Regions from separate parts of the Alteromonas fortis genome, predicted to be linked through region 2. Evidence: riboswitches for the same ligand, from Rfam matches in the RefSeq annotation. Region 2 holds a riboswitch; the other holds the start of a gene.
The links. Region 2 has a riboswitch for thiamine pyrophosphate ahead of PCAR9_RS05290 (TonB-dependent receptor). Riboswitches for the same ligand answer to the same signal wherever they lie in the genome.
Positions count from the first base shown of each region.

Region 1: linked by a shared signal. The riboswitch ahead of thiC (phosphomethylpyrimidine synthase ThiC) and the one ahead of PCAR9_RS05290 (TonB-dependent receptor) in region 2 are both predicted to bind thiamine pyrophosphate.

Region 1 covers NZ_LR812090.1:131,188-140,310, reverse strand. Annotated here, with positions in the region: gene PCAR9_RS00620 (uroporphyrinogen-III C-methyltransferase) at 1-268, shown strand, start outside; gene PCAR9_RS00615 (heme biosynthesis HemY N-terminal domain-containing protein) at 265-1,440, shown strand; TPP riboswitch at 1,556-1,667, shown strand; gene thiC (phosphomethylpyrimidine synthase ThiC) at 1,984-3,894, shown strand; gene thiE (thiamine phosphate synthase) at 3,891-5,513, shown strand; gene PCAR9_RS00600 (HesA/MoeB/ThiF family protein) at 5,506-6,327, shown strand; gene thiS (sulfur carrier protein ThiS) at 6,314-6,523, shown strand; gene PCAR9_RS00590 (thiazole synthase) at 6,525-7,295, shown strand; gene thiH (2-iminoacetate synthase ThiH) at 7,292-8,419, shown strand; gene PCAR9_RS00580 (putative adenosine monophosphate-protein transferase Fic) at 8,409-9,005, opposite strand.
Region 2 covers NZ_LR812090.1:1,213,760-1,222,882, reverse strand. Annotated here, with positions in the region: gene PCAR9_RS05335 (LysR family transcriptional regulator) at 1-590, shown strand, start outside; gene PCAR9_RS05330 (DMT family transporter) at 598-1,527, opposite strand; gene PCAR9_RS05325 (2OG-Fe(II) oxygenase) at 1,756-2,052, opposite strand; gene rimI (ribosomal protein S18-alanine N-acetyltransferase) at 2,186-2,686, opposite strand; gene PCAR9_RS05315 (alanine acetyltransferase) at 2,696-3,364, opposite strand; tRNA gene PCAR9_RS05310 (tRNA-Trp) at 3,708-3,784, opposite strand; gene PCAR9_RS05305 (phosphotransferase) at 3,972-4,832, opposite strand; gene pnuC (nicotinamide riboside transporter PnuC) at 4,798-5,442, opposite strand; gene PCAR9_RS05295 (hypothetical protein) at 5,442-5,705, opposite strand; gene PCAR9_RS05290 (TonB-dependent receptor) at 5,721-7,811, opposite strand; TPP riboswitch at 7,867-7,970, opposite strand; gene PCAR9_RS05285 (acyl-CoA thioesterase) at 8,102-8,527, opposite strand; gene PCAR9_RS05280 (GNAT family N-acetyltransferase) at 8,587-9,123, shown strand, end outside.

The DNA.
Region 1 (9,123 bases), 1.1 Mb from region 2:
TCTGCAGCTTATGCACGCTCAAACTGCCGCGCTTCAAGGCGATGCGGGGCTTTACAGTCAATCGCTTCAATATGCACAAACGCTGCTTATTGAAAAGTACGACACAGAGAAAAGTCAGGTAACCGGCTTTGTTGACGCACTACAAAACCTGATTGCCACCGATATTTCACGCCCAATTCCTACAGAGCTAGCGTCACAAAAACCGCTAGAGCGTTTACTGGATAGCCGTGTTAAGCAGGTGTTTGGACAAGGAGCAAGTGCACTATGAAATGGTTAGCTATTGCCCTTGCGGTATTAGCCGCATTCGTTGTTGCGCTTATTGTTGGTCCAATGATACTTGGCGATAAAGGTTACGTACTTATTTCTCTAGGCAGCACAGCTATTGAAATGACCGTGATCAGCTTTTGTATTTTGGTCATTGGTGCCGTTATTGCCTGGTATGTGTTATCCCGTTTTGTTTTGTGGGCGTTAAGCTTAATTACAGGCTCACATAAATGGTTCGGCACTTTAGGTGAACGCAAGCGCAAGCGCGCATTTTACGATGGCTTGCACGCCATGGCCGCAGGTGATTTTGATTCGGCACAAAAAGCATTAGGCAAAACCACCAATGGTGATTTTGAAGGAGTAAACTATTTGGCTTCAGCGCAGATTGCGTTTGCCAACGACGACCTAGCCAAAGCCCGATATTTTCTGGTTCAGGCCACTGATTTTCCGAAAGCGAAAGTAGCCGCAACGGTAATGCATGCACGCATTGATGTAGCTGAAGAAAAGTTTGAGGCGGCACTCGAAAAGCTTAACGAACTAGACGAGCAAGATCGTGACAACAAGCAGGTTGTGCAGCTAAAAGCGCAAATTCTTGCCAAGTTAGGTAAGTGGCAGGTGCTTCAAGAGAATTTATCGGGTTGGCGTAAAGCCTTGCCTAAAGCTGACTACACCACGTGGAGCCAGCGTATTGCTAAAGGTAAGTTTGCAGAAATTGCCAGTAAGCAAGGTGCCGTTGAGCTTAAATCATACTGGGACACCCTGCCTCGTAAATTACGTCACGACGACGCTTATCGCGCTGCTTACGTGCAACAGTTACTTGACCAAGGTATGCATGCCGATGCACAGAACTTGCTGGTTGAATGGCAAAAACGTGGGCCGAACAGCGCGCTATTCCCGCTGTTTACGCAGCTTAATATTCCTGATGCATCACCATCATTACGTTTACTTGAAAGCTGGATAAAGCAAGACGAAGAGAACGTTGAGCTTTATTCCACGCTAGGCCAAGTGGCGTTCAACTCGGGCGATGATGTGTTAGCTGAAAAAGCCTTGCTTAAAGCTACCAAAATGGAGTCGCGCAAAGAAGACTTATTGCTGCTATCTGCCATTAGTGAACGCAAGCAAGACACAGCCACCGCCCTTCAGCTTTACAAAGAAGGACAGCAACTAGCTAGCTAAATGAATATTCGTTTAGCTTTCTGGTAGTACTTGTAATCCAACTAAAGTTGAAGATATAGTAAAAGGGAATTCTCAATTCGGGCTACTTCAACAAAAAACAGCCCGAATTGAAACAAACAACTTGTCGGAGTGCTTCACTGGTAACCCAGTAAGCTGAGACCGCGAAAGTGGGATCCGTAGAACCTGATCAGGCTAGTACCTGCGAAGGGAACAAGAAAATACAATGTGCACGATGTTAAGCAACAGTTTGGCATTGTGAAGCAAGGTTAGATTACTTAGTGGTTTGTTTGTCACTTTCATAACGGGTACCGAGCGTTAACTTTGAGATAAAGCATCAAATTTCAATGATGTAATTTCTAACTCAAAGTAAATTGCTTAAGGCCTTAAGAGCAAACGACAGTAAACATTAACGGGCTCATTCTTAGCTCCTTTACTTTCAACCTCGCTACAGTAGAAGGTTCCGCCCTTCAAACACTTACACACTGTATTCTCCTTCACTCCTGACAAGCATTTTTAGAACCTAAATTTACAAGGTAAAATGCTATGTCGAACAGACGCGAACAACGCCAACAAGCTCAGCAATTCATTAATGAACTAGCGGGCGAAGCTTACCCCAATTCAACGCGCCACTACGAGTGTGGCAGCCGCGACGATATCCGAGTGGCCATGCGCCTTATCCACCAGCATGACAGCCTAGTCGGTGGCACCGAAGAAAACCCTATCTTAGAGCCAAACCCACCTATTCCGGTGTATGACACCTCAGGGCCCTACGGCGATCCGCTAGAAAATATTGATGTTCACAAAGGCTTAAGCCCACTTCGCCAAAAGTGGATTGAAGAGCGCAGCGATACCGTTGAGCTTGAAGGCGTTTCATCAAGCTTCGCGAAAGAGCGTGAAAACGACATCTTTACTGAAGATTTTCGCTTTATTCGCAGCCGCAAACCGTTAAAAGCGAAAGCGGGCAAGAACGTCACCCAGCTTCACTACGCAAGACAAGGCATTGTTACCCCTGAAATGGAATACATTGCCATTCGTGAAAACATGGGCCGTCAAGCCATTAAAGATGCGGAGCTAACGCAGCAGCATAAAGGAGAGCACTTTGGCGCGAATTTGCCCGATACCATCACGCCTGAATTTGTTCGCCAAGAAGTAGCCGCAGGCCGCGCCATCATTCCATGTAATATTAATCACCCCGAACTAGAGCCAATGATTATCGGCCGCAACTTCTTGGTGAAAATTAACGCGAATATTGGTAATTCGGCAGTTACCTCGTCAATCGAAGAAGAGGTAGAAAAGCTGGTGTGGTCAACGCGCTGGGGCGCCGATACCATCATGGACTTATCTACCGGTAGAAATATTCACGAAACCCGCGAGTGGCTGCTGCGAAATAGCCCGGTACCTCTTGGCACCGTACCTATTTACCAAGCGCTAGAAAAAGTGAATGGCGTAGCCGAAGATTTAACCTGGGAGATGTTTAAAGACACGCTTATCGAACAAGCTGAGCAAGGTGTGGATTACTTCACCATTCACGCAGGCGTGTTGCTTGAATACGTTCACCTTACCGCAAAGCGAGTTACTGGCATTGTATCGCGCGGTGGTTCAATCATGGCGAAGTGGTGTTTGAGTCACCACCAGCAAAGCTTTTTGTATGAACACTTCCATGATATCTGCGAAATTTGCGCGAAATACGATGTAGCATTGTCGCTAGGTGATGGCTTGCGCCCTGGTAGCGTGGCCGATGCCAACGACGATGCGCAATTCTCTGAGTTACGTACCCTTGGTGAGCTGACCAAAATAGCCTGGGAATACGATGTTCAGGTAATGATTGAAGGCCCAGGGCATGTGCCAATGCACATGATTAAAGTGAACATGGAAGAGCAGCTTAAGCACTGTCACGAAGCGCCGTTTTATACCCTTGGCCCACTTACCACAGACATTGCACCTGGCTACGATCACTTTACCTCAGGTATTGGCGCCGCCATGATTGGTTGGTACGGATGCGCAATGCTGTGCTACGTAACGCCTAAAGAGCATTTGGGTTTACCTAACAAAGAAGACGTTAAACAGGGGCTTATCACCTACAAAATAGCGGCGCACGCTGCCGACCTGGCGAAGGGCCACCCCGGCGCGCAAATACGCGACAATGCTATGTCGAAAGCGCGCTTCGAGTTTAGATGGGAAGATCAGTTTAACCTAGCATTAGACCCTCATACTGCTCGCGCTTATCACGATGAAACCTTGCCGCAGGCCTCTGGCAAAGTTGCGCACTTTTGCTCTATGTGCGGCCCAAAATTCTGCAGCATGAAAATTTCTCAAGAAGTACGTGATGTCGCTAAACAAGCTGAAACCCAAGAGCTCGAGAAAGAGAAAGGCATGAAAGACATGGCTGATGCGTTTAATCAGTCGGGTGCTCAGCTTTATCACACTGCCGATAGCAAGGTAGAGTTGCCATGACAAACAGCCACCTAACCAAACCCGTACTAGAGCCGCCTAGCGTTAGGTTGCCGGTGGTATGGTGCATAGGCGGCGTTGACTCAAGTGGTGGCGCGGGTATAACCCGCGACGCCATCACGCTTGCCGATTTAAGCGCTCATGCCTGTGTGCTCACCACACAAATTACTGTGCAATCAAACCAGCAACTGCTTAGTAAAGACAGTGTGAGTGCATCTGCGTTAAACCAGCAGTGGCAAGTACTATACGAAGATACGCCGCCACGCGCTATTAAAATTGGCGCTATCGCAAGCGATGAGCAAGCGCTTTTACTTTGCGCACGTATTCAGTCGTTAATAAAGCCTCGCCCGTTTGTGATATGGGACCCTGTGCAGGCTTCTTCATCTGGCGGTATGTTAAGCGACTTAACTGAAAGCGTTGTTGATGAGTTGTTGAACACGGTTGATTTGGTTACCCCAAATATCGACGAGCTCGCTTGGCTGTCTAATTTGCCGGTAAACGACGATACCAGCTTAGCGTCAGCAATAAACCGGCTTATTGGAAAAGGGGCAAAGAGTGTTTACGTTAAAGGCGGCCACGCCGAGTGGCAAACAAAGGTATATGATACCTTTGTTTGCGCCTCGCACACCCTTCACTTTAGTCAGCCGATAATCAATAACGGTAAACTTCGGGGCACTGGCTGCATGTTAGCTAGTGCGATTGCGGCTTTTTTTGTTAACGACTATTGCATTGAAGATGCGCTCACCCTAGCTAATGCCTATGTGTGTGAAGTAAGGCGAAAGACCCTTTGCGAGCCTGATACGGACGGCGCTAAGGCGCATAATAATGGGGCTGATTTGCCCACGTACTTCCCACGAACTAACGGTTTCCCCACACACGCCGCAAGTTTTCCAAAGGTAAATTTTCACCAAGGTAGCGCTGTTTTTTACAATAAAGATTTGTGCCTAGAGACTTTGTCGAAGAGCGACCTCCCCTCAGAAAGTGTGCAAGGTAATATAGCTCACTTCCCTACACTCACTCATACGAACCTAGGCATATACCCCGTAGTAGATAGCGTTCAGTGGATAGCGAGGCTTTGGCCAACGGGTGTAAAAATCATTCAGCTAAGGGTGAAGGAAGGGTCACCACAAGACATTCGCCAACAGATAAAAGAGGCCATTGAGTTAGTGGAACACACCAACTGTCAGTTATTTATTAACGACTATTGGGAGTTAGCCATAGAGCTTGGGGCTTATGGCGTACATCTAGGTCAAGAAGATCTCGACACTGCAGATTTAAACGCTATTCGCAGTGCCGGACTAAGACTGGGCATTTCAACTCATGGATTCGCTGAGATTCAGCGGGTTCGCGCACTAAACCCTTCTTACATTGCCCTTGGCCATATCTTTCCAACCAATACTAAAGACATGCCGTCTAAACCCCAGGGTGTAGAGCGCTTGGCAAAATATGTGAAGCTGTGCGAAGGCATACCCACCGTTGCCATTGGCGGTATTAACTTATCGCGTATAAGTGACGTGGCTAAAACCAAGGTTGACGGTATTGCCGTGGTTAGTGCCATTACTCATGCGAAGCATCCGCTGCAAGCATACCAAGCGCTGGCACAGGAGGCGGGTTTTGCTTAGTCAATCACCACCTCATGCCGCTAATGGCTCAATCAATAAGGCTAATGGCTTTAGCCCCCAACTTGCGCAACAAGATATACAGCGTTACAGCAGGCAGCTCTTGCTCGACTGTATCGACCAAGACGGCCAGCTTAATTTAGCAAACGCACACACTGTGGTTGTTGGGTTAGGCGGCCTAGGAAGCTTAACAGCCCGCTATTTAGCTGGCGCAGGTGTTGGCAATATTACCTTGATAGACGGTGACACTGTCGATATCAGTAACTTACAGCGCCAGGTTAGCTACAACGAAATGCACTTAGGTGAACTTAAAGCTAAGTCGCTGTATAACGAACTTCGCAAAGTTGACTCTAACTTAAACATTCAGTTTAAAAGTAAGTTTGCTGATAGTAATAACTTACCAACCTTAATTTCATCTGCCACCTGTGTACTGGATTGCACCGACAACATTGCGGTAAGACGGCAGATCAATGCGGCCACCTATCGCGCCTCTATTCCGCTTTTTATTGCGGCCGCTAGCGGCCTTACATGGCAAGCACTTAATTTGCCGCAAAATTCGAACTCCTGCGGTTGTTACGAGTGCCTAGTAAATAAGGTGTCCGTGCGTGAAGACTGTTTGAGCAAAGGCGTACTTGGCCCTGTTGTTGGTATGGCCGCTTGCCATCAGGCAACACAAGCTTTGTTGTTTTTAGCAAAAGGATTCCAAGCCGACATTAAGTGGGGGCACTACCTAACTGGGAATGCAGGCCTAGGTTCGCTACAAAGCTTTGCATTACCCCCCTCTTCTACTTGCGAGGTTTGCAATGACGCAAATTAAAGTAAACGTAAACAATCAACCTATGAACGTGATCTCGCCCATCTCACTTAGCGAGTTAATTGCCCTTAAACAACTGAATGACGACGGTACCGCCATTGCTAGAAATGCGGCCATAGTGAGTAAAAAAGAATGGTCGACCACTTATCTTAAAGACAACGACACCGTTGATATCTTCACCCTAGTTGCAGGAGGCTAATATGCTAACGCTTGCAAACCACACTTTTTCATCACGTCTTTTAACCGGTACAGGAAAGTTCAGCAACGCCACCACTATGAAAGACGCAGTGGCCGCTGCACAAAGTAACATTGTAACCCTAGCAATGAAGCGCGTGGCGAGTAATAGCGGGCAAGACGAAACGCTAAAGGCGCTTCGAGAGTTAGGAGTTACCCTGCTGCCTAACACATCGGGGGCTAAAAATGCCCAAGAAGCGATATTTGCCGCAGAACTTTCTTATGAAGCGCTAGGTAGCCCATGGATAAAGTTGGAAATTCATCCCGACCAGCGCTACCTGCTGCCCGACCCAATCGAAACTCTTCAGGCCGCCGAAGCTTTGGTAAAAAAAGGGTTTAACGTACTGCCTTACTGTGGCGCAGACCCCGTTTTGTGTAAACGCCTAGAAGAAGTGGGCTGCGCCGCTGTTATGCCGTTAGGTGCACCCATTGGTAGCAATCAGGGCTTACAAACTAAGCCTTTCTTGCAAATTATTGTTGAACAAGCGTCTATTCCGGTCATTGTAGATGCAGGTATTGGCAAGCCTAGTGAAGCCATGGCGGCAATGGAACTGGGCGTAGATGCGGTGTTGGTGAATACGGCTATTGCCACTGCCCAAAACCCTGTAGCCATGGCAGAGGCCTTTGCAAACGCTGTAGAAACAGGCCGAAAAGCATTTGAAGCAGGGCTTGGTGCAACATCTGTTTTGGCGCAGGCCTCTAGCCCGCTTACCGCCTTTTTGGAGCCAGCGGTATGAAGGTAGCACAAGCGCTAATACAGCAAGACTTAGCTCATCTAGCTATGTCAATTAACAGTAAAACCGCGAGCGATGTAGAGCGAGCGTTAAATGCAAATACACTTTCGTTAGACGATTTTATGGCGCTTATCTCGCCTGCCGGCTCACATTACTTGGAAGCAATGGCAAGTCGCGCGCAGGCACTCACCCGTCACCGGTTTGGCAATACCATGCAACTATTTGTGCCTTTGTACCTGTCGAACCTGTGTGCCAACGAATGTACCTATTGCGGCTTTACCATGAGTAACAAAATAAAGCGCAAGACCCTATCTATAAGTGAAGTGCTTACCGAAATCGAAGCTATTAAGGATATGGGCTTTTCTCAGGTGTTGCTGGTTACTGGCGAACACGAAACCAAAGTGGGCATGGACTATTTCGAGCAAACCCTCAGCGCCATTCGCGACAAGGTAAGCTACCTTATGATGGAGGTACAGCCATTAAAGAAAGAGCAATACGAAACCCTAAAACACCAAGGTTTAGATGCTGTTTTAGTGTATCAAGAAACTTATTCGCCGCAGCAATACGCCAACTACCATACCCGAGGTAAGAAACAGGATTTTTTATGGCGACTGGAAGCCAGCGACCGTATTGGGAAAGCAGGTATAGATAAAATAGGCATAGGTGCGCTACTTGGTTTAGGTGATTGGCGGGTTGATAGCGCTATGACCGCCCTTCACGGCAAATTAATCCAGCAGCATTATTGGCAAAGCCGTGTATCTATTGCCTTTCCGCGCCTTCGAAGCTGTGAAGGCAACAACACTGGCGGTAATGCGCTCACCAACAGTAAGCTGCCAAATGAGCGAGACTTGCTGCAGCTAATTTGCGCCCACCGCTTGTTCAACCCGCAAGCGGAATTATCCCTATCAACCCGCGAGTCGGCTGCGTTTAGAGACGGCGTAATGCCGCTTGGGATAACATCAATGAGTGCTGCATCTCAAACTCAACCGGGTGGCTATAGCGAGCCCTCGCAGGCATTAAATCAGTTTGATATTGATGATAGTCGCTCGGTGCCAGAAGTGGTAAACGCGATTGCAAGTAAAGGACTAGAGCCTGTTTGGAAGGATTGGATGCAATTTAGGCTCTAGCCGACAAAGCTTCCGTAAAAATTTTTTCTAAAGGCGACAAGTCAAGGTGGACACCAGCAATGTTAGCTTCTATCCAAGCATTCTGAGAAATCTTAGGCCAGTTGATGTCATACCCCAGAACAAATAGTAATTCTTCAAAAAAGAATCGCTGTACTCTACCATTTCCCTCTCTAAAAGGATGAATAATATTTAACTCGCAAAACAAGTTAGCTATTTCTTTAACTAGTTCTTGTTTGGTTGCTAAACCTTCTAATTGAGATACGCCTTTGAGGAGCTTATTTGCCTCTGGTTTTATACGCGTCCATGTGCAAAAGCGCGTATTTCCTTTGGAAATATCTACATCTCTAAGGTTTCCAGCCCAATCATAGATATCTTGAAACAGATATCTATGTAAGTACGAAAGATGATTTAGGCTGAAGTCCGTAAGACTCTCTACTGGTGAATGATAAGTTCTATAACGTTCAGCTGTAAGCTCTGTTTCTGCTTCAGATAAAAGTTCGGCGTTACGAATATTCAATAAATTCTTCAGAACATCCGAACCAGGATAGCAATATTTATCCTGTTCTACGCCATATTTATCTCGCATATTTTCGCTTTAAATCGACAATAGTCTTGCGCTCATTGGTTTTCTTTAACTCCAAACCTTCATAACTAAGACTTACCTCGTAGTTTTGAATATTAGGAGAAAACCTCTCTTTCCGGTG
Region 2 (9,123 bases):
GTCCTTTCGTGCTGCACCAACTTGCGCCGTTAGTGGGCGAGTTTCAAGAAGCATTTCCTGACATTACGCTCGATATTACGAGTCACGATAGTATTATCGACTTGTTAGAACACAAAACCGACATTGCAATACGCATTGGTGATTTAAGCGACTCTAACTTGCACGCTAGACGTTTAGGAAAAAGTAAACTGCATATTGTGGCAAGTCCGCAGTACCTTGAAAAGTATCCTTTACCTGAAGGTGGCGGTAACGCGAGTTCATTGAGTAACCACAAACTGATTGGTTTTAGCGACTCACCAAATTTGAATAAGTGGCCACTTAAGCAAGATATCAACTTGCAATACAGCCTTCATGCGTCAAGCGGTGAAACCATTCGACAACTATGCATTGCAGGGCAAGGTATAGCTTTACTTTCACACTTTATGGTTCACAGGGATATTAGCGAGGGAAGACTCATAGCGCTATTTAACGACGATATAATCAGCCCAAATCGCAGAGAATCGGTGCAAGCGGTGTACTACAAAAATAGCGCCGTATCGTCTCGCATCTCTGCATTTTTAGACTTTATACAACCTCGCTTAACTCTTTAAACAGCGATTACTTTCTGCGTCCTTTGCCTAGTATTTTCTTAAGCATGCTTGGTGAAAGGCCGTTTACGATTAGCGCGGCTATCATCAATATTGCACCGGCCATAACCATAGGCAGCAGCGTTTCTTTAAGCAATATCACAGAGCTTACATAGCCCACTATCGGCGTAAGTGTACTAATAAGCACGATTTTATCCGGGGGTAATTTAGGCCCTGCCGCTACCATGAGGCCAAACCCGAGACCCGTTGCCACTGGACCAATGTACGCCAGTAGTAACCAATCGCTTATATCGTATGCCCCAAAGTTAGGTGTTGGCTCTACTATGAGAGCAATAGCAAGCATGGCAAAACCAGCAATGGTGAATTGCCAGAAGACAGCTTCAATAACGCTACCTTTCCATTTATGAAAAGACACCCGACGAATAGCGATCGCCCACAATGCAGACGCTAACAGCATCCCAAACAGGGGTAGCCATGCTCCCGGTTGCCCCGAGGCGAATAGGATCATTGCGCAGCCAATAGTAGAAATGCCGGTAAGAATTAATCGTTTAGAGGGCGGGCGCTGTCGATACCATAGCGTGTCGATAAGCAGCATCCAAAGTGGTGTGGTGTAAATGAGAATACTGGCCGTGCCTGCAGGGATAAACTGCAGGGAAACGGTAATAAGCCCCATCGATAGGATAAACTGGAAAAACGCGACAACAAACACCACCGAGCGATCTTTACGGTTTAGCACAGGAAGACGCTTTTTGGTGATTAATACAAACAACGCAAGTACAGGAAGACTTAACAAAAAGCGCAGGCACACCATCCAGACAGGCCCTACAATCTCTAGCCCTAACTTCATACCTGGCCAGTTAAGTCCCAAACACAACACCGCAACCAAAAGCATTTTAATACCTTTTGATTGCTCTTTTTCCGCCAACGATATTGAAGACATGCGTTTTAAAAAATCCAATTACACGAACTGCTTTAAGAGAAGTATCCACCGCCGAGTAAGATGAATGTGGGCAGGGAATTGTAAGGGCGCAAATATAAGTGAATTGGCGGCGAATTGAAACCTTGCCTACCGTAGAATGATGATAATTTATCGACCAAATGGTCAACTTTTTAAACACCTGTGGAAACTTTGCTATACGGGGCTTTCGTCACGGTATATAAACTTGCCTCACAGGTACAAGGCAATGGAGAGTAGCTTACGCTCTCCCTTCTCTATTTTACTGACACTGTGCATATATTTGTCAGGTCGAAAGAAGTAAATACGGTTGAATAGACTAAAAATGACTTTCTCCGCCCAAAACTGCCCACCCAGCTTTGGCTTTTTTAGCACCACGTTAAATTTGAAATAACGCCCGCTTCCCATAGGGTCGTTATGCTCTAACACACGATGCCCTTCTTTATAGGTAACCACATTTATGGCAAATCGTTTAGACGAGACTATTGCCTTGTTGAGCACTTTGGCCATGCTAATTCTACCTTGGGTGAAGAGAACATGATGCAATTTAAACACGCACGGCTATGCGCTGGAAAGCGCATGCTGAGTTCGGATAGTGCTTTAATATGCGTGAAACGTATATGGCTACCGGTGGAGCCATAGACTAGATTAGGTTTGGGTTTGCCCACTTCATGATTTTAGCGTTTTCTTTTTGTGCGATATTTCTATTAATACCGCTTTTGTCGTTATCGCTACTTTCTACGGTGTAATAGTTTTTACGAGTTTCGATGTGTTCAAAACCTGAACTTTCGTACAGAGAAATAGCCGCGTAATTACTTTCACGTACTTCTAGCCAGATTTCACCCATGCCATTTTTCACCGACATTTCAACGACAAAATCAACTAAAGCCCGCCCTACTCCATTGCCTCTAGCGTTTTTATCTACAGCAATATCCATTAGCGTTGCTTCATCAACAACTTCAAGCATAATGGCATAGCCGATTACCTCGTCACATTCAAAGGCAAACACTCCGTAATAGGGTTTAGTAAAGCAATCCGCAAAGGTGCTTAACTTCCAAGGTACGACTTGTGAGTGCTGATGGATAACATGTGCACTTTCAATATGCTTATCAAAGCTTTCAGGCGTTACGATGACTAACTTCATAGGTTTAGACTATTGGGGCGAAACGGAAGCGTTGTTTAACGCTTTCCCCGCGCTAACAAGCTGTGCCCAAAGCGCCCTTTTTTGCTCGGTGGTGAGTTTAAGCGGTGCGGCTGGCAATACAATGGCTGATTCGTTTACAGATAGCGTACGACCAATCATAACTGTGCTAGACCAATAAGAAGGAATACCTAACTGAACACAGGCTAGCTGTAAGTCTTTTAGCCATTGTTGTGACTTCGCTCTCTGCTCAGCACTTAACGGAATACCTTCTGGCGATGCGGGCCCTTTTGCTTCGCTTTGCGCAACTTCTAATTTATTAGCGACATTTTTATCAGCTGCCTCATTTGTTAGCGCACGACGAGTAGGCGTTTCGTCTGAAACAGCAACTTTAAGCTTAGGTTTATCTTTTGCTCCACTGCCTACATTTGCCCTTAATTGGGCAAGGCGTGACTGTTTTTCTTCTTGAGAGATAGGCGTTGATGGCGGCTTATTTTCCTGACCGTTTTGTCTAAAAGGTGTTTGTGGCGATGTACTAACAGCCGCGCCATGTATTGGTGCTGAGGCGTTGCCTTCTTTTAAGCCTTCCTGCTTTTTCATTTTCGCATGGGCGTCTTTAGTGATCCACACTGGGATCCCCATTTCCTGTAATACCGCCTGCTGATATGAAGTAAGAGACATTGCGTAAAAGACCTAAAGTAAATAAACCGTTATTTGCCCAAGTTTACTAAAGTTGCTGGGCTGAATGAATAACTATCGCATTCTTTTACCTAAAGTGCGCTATGTAGTAAGCACACAAAGTTTAAGAAACCCTACCGTAAGTCCGTCAAACACCGGCACCTTTTACTTTACAAGTATTAGCTGGCGCATAGGCTCTTGAGTATTTAAACCCAGGTTATAAAACACTAAAGGTAAGCATTGCGAATCAAAAGTATGATGAATAATTTTGTAGAAAAAACTTAATGAGAAGTTTATAAGGAGATATTTTTTATGTTTGAACTAGATTGTTCATAAGAAGAGAAAGTGGCAGGGGTGGAGGGACTCGAACCCCCAACCATCGGTTTTGGAGACCGCTGTTCTACCAATTCGAACTACACCCCTAGCGCGCTGTGCATTATACGGATGACATTAAAAAGGTAAAGCCTTTTTATCACTACCATGCACTGCATGCTTAATTAACACGCAATACGCTGTTTTTTCAATCGAATAACGTCAAATATGCCTGTTTAAGCTGACCATTGAACTAGCCTTACGCAAAGGCAAGCCTAAAGCGCTTTACGCTTTGCGTCTAATTACTTTTATTCGCATTAAGCGCGGCAAACCACAGGTCGTTTGTTATATGAACAATGTCTGAATGTAGCTTGAACTTGTCCATTGCATCGCCTTCGTCAACATTCATGATATTTGCATAGTGGGCAACTAATTCTTCGCTTTCATTCTTGTTAAGTTTATTGATAAGGCAACAGCTTGCTAAGTCGAAATAACGATTTCCCATTGCGGCATACTCCCAATCAATGATTTTTATCGTGCTGTTGGTACCAAGCAATAGGTGATTAATCAACAAGTCGTTGTGGCACAACACGCAGTCTTCATCGTCTTGCTCACTTTTGATTACGTTGTTTTGAAATGCTCGCGCCCTCAAGTAAAGGTCCTTACTCGTATCAAGCTTTGCAGCATTACAATAATGCTGCCATCTCGCAACTAGGTTTAATGGCCTTGCGGTAATAGACAACGAATGAATACGCGCGAGGGTTTCAGCCAACGTGTGTGAAGGAGGTCTAGTTGAAGAAAGCCCTGCACTTACACTATGACTTTCCCACTGTTCTACCCAGATGGTTTCGTCATCGCTTAGCCAGATTGGCTGCGGCGCTATCCCCACGCCATATAATTGTTGCTGTAAAGTAAACTGATGTTTGCGTTCCACACCACTGAAATCATCATCGCCCAGCCACTTAACCGCTAAATCGATGGGGACATCTTCAAGCTTTTGATGGGCAGTAATGTGAGGGTTACCTTCACTTAAACTCAATAGGCTATTTGCTGGGTCTTGAACGCGATAAACACGGTTTACCGCGCCAGCAGGATGTACCGAAACATCTGCACTCTCGCTAAGATTAAGCGCCTTTTGCAGCGTGGCTATGATATCCAACCTGTTCACCTTGTTTCTTATATTGCACAAGCCATTGATAATAACCAAATACTGCGAAGCCCACGTATCCTAGGAACAGGCAGGCAGACAGTGCGTAGCCCACCTGCAGGTATAAATATGCCGAAGCTAAATTTATGAAAAACCAGTAAACCCAGTTTTGCAGAATTTTATGCGCCACCATAAATGTGGTAACCACACTCAATAAGTTAATGCTTGCATCTAATAGTAGGTACTCACTATTAAATTGCGAACCAGCCACTTCAGAGAGACCCCATGCGAGTAATAACATGCTTGGGACAATGAGCGAGTGCAGCCACAGCGGCCAATGAAGCACGGGCTTAACCTCGCCATCTTCCGCCCCTTTCGACCACTGATAATACCCGTACCCTGCCATTATCATGTAAAAGAAATTAAGCGCAGATTGAAATGGCAAGGTCACTTGCCAGAATAACCAAGTATAAATAGCTGTGCTTACAAAGGCACAGAGCCAGCACCAGCTATTTTGTTTAGCTGCTAATAATACATAGGCGATGGCAAGTACAACCGCTACCCACTCTAACAGTGAAGTAGCGGCAATTTGAGAAGTGAACTCAGAAAAGAAGTTAGTCATTAAGATGACTTTCTTGCTTGCATAGCATCGAAGTTTAAAAACTTAGCAACGAAAATAGCCTGCCCCACTTCTTCGTGAGTTCTCTGCATTTCATCGCCGAGTACTTTCATTACTACAGCGTAATCCCCCGTTACCTGGGTACTAGTAGAACATGTTGTCACCGTGATATCGCTATAGCTGTTTAACCTATCAATGAAGTCTTGAATAGGTGGTATATATTCGTTTACCAAAGGGTACAACGACAGTTCAACCATAACTTGCATGTCTTTTTCCTTTTTTTAAAACGCGTATTTAACAGTGATACCAAACTGGCGACCGTTACCTATTTGGTAATATGGTTCGTTAAACGCATACTCATCGCGAGGGTCGTTGCTGAAACCACCAAAACCTCGAGTGTAATACTCGCGGTCAAACGCATTTTGGATCCACAGCGAGGTCTGCCAGTCACCGTGTAAAACTACGATTTCTGAATTAACCAGCGTCGTGCTTGGTGCAGTAACATCATGGCCGTCGGAAAAACGGTATTCGCTTTTATAGTCTACATCTACGCGCCATATCATAGTGTCTGTAAGTGCGTACTCACTGTAAAGGTTTGCGGTCCACTTTGGTGACTGAGCCTGTCTTTGCTCAGATACTTCAGTACCGTCTGCTAGTGTATACCCTTCAAATGTAGCGCTTAAGTAACCAACACTTGCATCTAACTGCCATGCATCGTTTGCAAACCAACTCAGTTCAAGCTCGGCCCCTTTGTTTGTTCCTAAATCAGCATTATCGATAATATCTACAAAACCTGCCGTGCCGTCATCACGGGTGATAACGTCAAAATCACTTACCTGCGTATCTGTCCTGTCCATGTAGAAAATTGCCGCACGAGCAACAAGATCAGGCGTAAGCAACGGGCCTTTTACACCCACTTCATAGTTCCAGTTGTATTCTTCGTCAAAGAAACGTTGATTATCGTTTACTCGGCTGTCGGGATTAAAGCCAGCGCCTTTAAAACCGCGTGAAATGCTACCGTAGTAGAAGTGATCACCCTGCGTATACTGAAGCGCTACTTTTCCGCCAACCATGGTGGTGTCAAACGCGCGTGTAAGTTGGTTGTTATCGGCGTAATCGAAGTCATAGTTTTCTATTCTCAACCCGGCTACAAGCACTAGGTTTTCATTCAACCGGCTTTCCGTCTGAGCATAGATAGCAGTAGTCGTTGGGGTATATTCACTGGCAAAGTCACTATCCAAATACGTGTATTCACGCAGTAACTTTTCTTCTGTGTTTTTATAAAATATGCCTAAGGTCCAGTCTGTCATACCGTCGAAAAGTGCGGCACTGTCAGACGACACAAAACGCACCTCACCGGTTTCCGTTTTAACGTCTCGGTAGTACGCATCAAAAGACGTATAACCCCACGGGTGGAAGCCATCGAATGTCCAATCTTCATCGTAGCCATACGCGATGTTATGAGACGCATGAGTGGCAATAAGGATGAAGTCGCCCGCCGCAGTATTTGTTGTAGAACGTGCACTTACAGCGTGCGTTTGGTGTTCGTCAAAACCTGGCTCGTCAGACAGTGTTTTGTTGTCGTTATCAAGCGAAAACGCATCGTAGCCGTTGTCAATATCATACCAGCGGTAGGTAAGTGCAAGTGTGGTTCGTTCGTCTACGTTGCCTTCAACAGCAAAGCGCAACGCGGTCTCATCGATATTATTAGTATCGCTTCTATCCAGGAATGTATTCTCTACAAATCCATCGCTACGGTTATGAACTAGCGCTACGCGATATCCCCAATCGGAATTGATATCGTCTCCCGTTGCCCCTTCAACACGATAACTATCTTTGTTACCAATACGCGCTTCTACATAGTCTGGCGCGTCGCTACCTACGTTATTACTAGAAAGCTTAACAGCTCCGGCGAGTGCCCCTGTGCCGTAAAGCGTAGCCTGAGGTCCGCGATAGACTTCTAGTTGCTTGGTATCAAAAATGATACCTGCTGCAGCTAGGCCTGAAAAATCAAACTCATCGACAATAAAGCTTACAGAAGGGTTGATTGGTTCAGCAAACTGGCTACGCTCGCCAATACCGCGAATTTGCACGAAGCGACCACGAGAAGCACCCGCTGCAAAATTAACGTTTGGAATACTGTTTAACACACTGTCGATGTGACTTGGCTGCCTGCTGCGAAGTCGCTCTTGGTCTAAAATAGTCGCGCTAGCACTTAGCTGGTCAAGTGTAGTTTGTCGAAAGTCACCAGATACAACGACTCGTTCAATATCAGAAGGCGTGTTTTTTGACGTGTCGTTCGCTGCAGATTCTTGTGCATAGGCAGCAACAGAACTTGCTAGCAATGATAGTGTGAAAAGTGTTTTATACATGGGATCTCTTGTTCTTATTGAAGAAAAAAGATCCGGGTCTAACGGCAGGTGATAAGGCTATGCTGTGAACCATCCCTACGCCGGTATTATCCGGATCAGGTTTAAGGGTTCCCACTTACGTGGATCTCAGACCGAAAACGGACACCCCTTGGTATATAGTGTTGGGCCACTCAAATAGTAACCTCAACGTCTGCGACGGAGTCTACCAGTTCAATACACGCCGTCAAGCAGATAAGACATTAAGCTAAGGTCATAATTTTTATATAATATAAGGCATGCAGAGCCGAAGGCTATTCAGCGTTAATATTCATATTAAGACGACGAACTTCATCGTCAGTCTGTGCTTTTAACCCTTCTAGCGTTTTGCCGTGTGCTGTTGGTTGGCGAGTATCTGGGTCTACCTTTACGAAAACGATGTCATCTGCAAAGCAGATAGTTTTTTTAGTGGCCTTATTGCGCACTAGGCAACTTACGGTAATAGATGACCGACCTACCGCCTTGGTTTCCAGACCAAACTCTACAATATCACCTTGCATCGCAGGTGATTCAAAACTAATTTCGCCAATATGCTTAGTCACTAAACAATTGGTCTCTAACTGACAGATTGCCCAAATGGCAGCCTCTTCGTCTATCCATTCTAACGCGCGGCCACCGAACAAAGAATTGGCGTAATTAAGATCATTTGGCATAACTAAACGCCGAGAAAGAAAGCGCATTCGAATTCCTCACAATAAATCGCTACTATAGCGTAAGATTATACCGAAAAAACTGATTCATGGCGCTAAATCAATTACGTGAATGGCTTCTTGCCCCCTACAGTAAAAATAACTGCGAAAATAGCTCACACCTATCAGATATAAATTACCTAGTTCACCGAAGAATGCTGGTAATTTCAGGTAATGATACGTTTTGTGAAGCGGCGTTATCCATAATTCAAACTTCAGCTGATGAAACTGAATTTTTGAGCCTAGCCACCTTTACTAGTACTGAGTTGAAGGGAAAAAAACGCAAAAAAGTGCTAGGCAGCGAGTACGATATTGCGACATTGGATTGTAGGGATTCCTTTAAGCCTGGTGATGCAATGGCAGTGGCAGGCATAGTAAAACACCAGGGGTGTTTAGTGCTTATCTGTCCCGAGTTGGAACAGTGGAGCAGCAATGCTTCAGTTTCTTTTCTTTCAGAAGGCTTTACGCTCACCCATAGCCGATACCTGGCACGTTTTATTAAATGCCTGCGTGCGAATACTGGCATAGCAATACTTACTGAATCTACAGCTAGGCTACCGGGTTTAGCAACCTATCGAGTAGAAAAG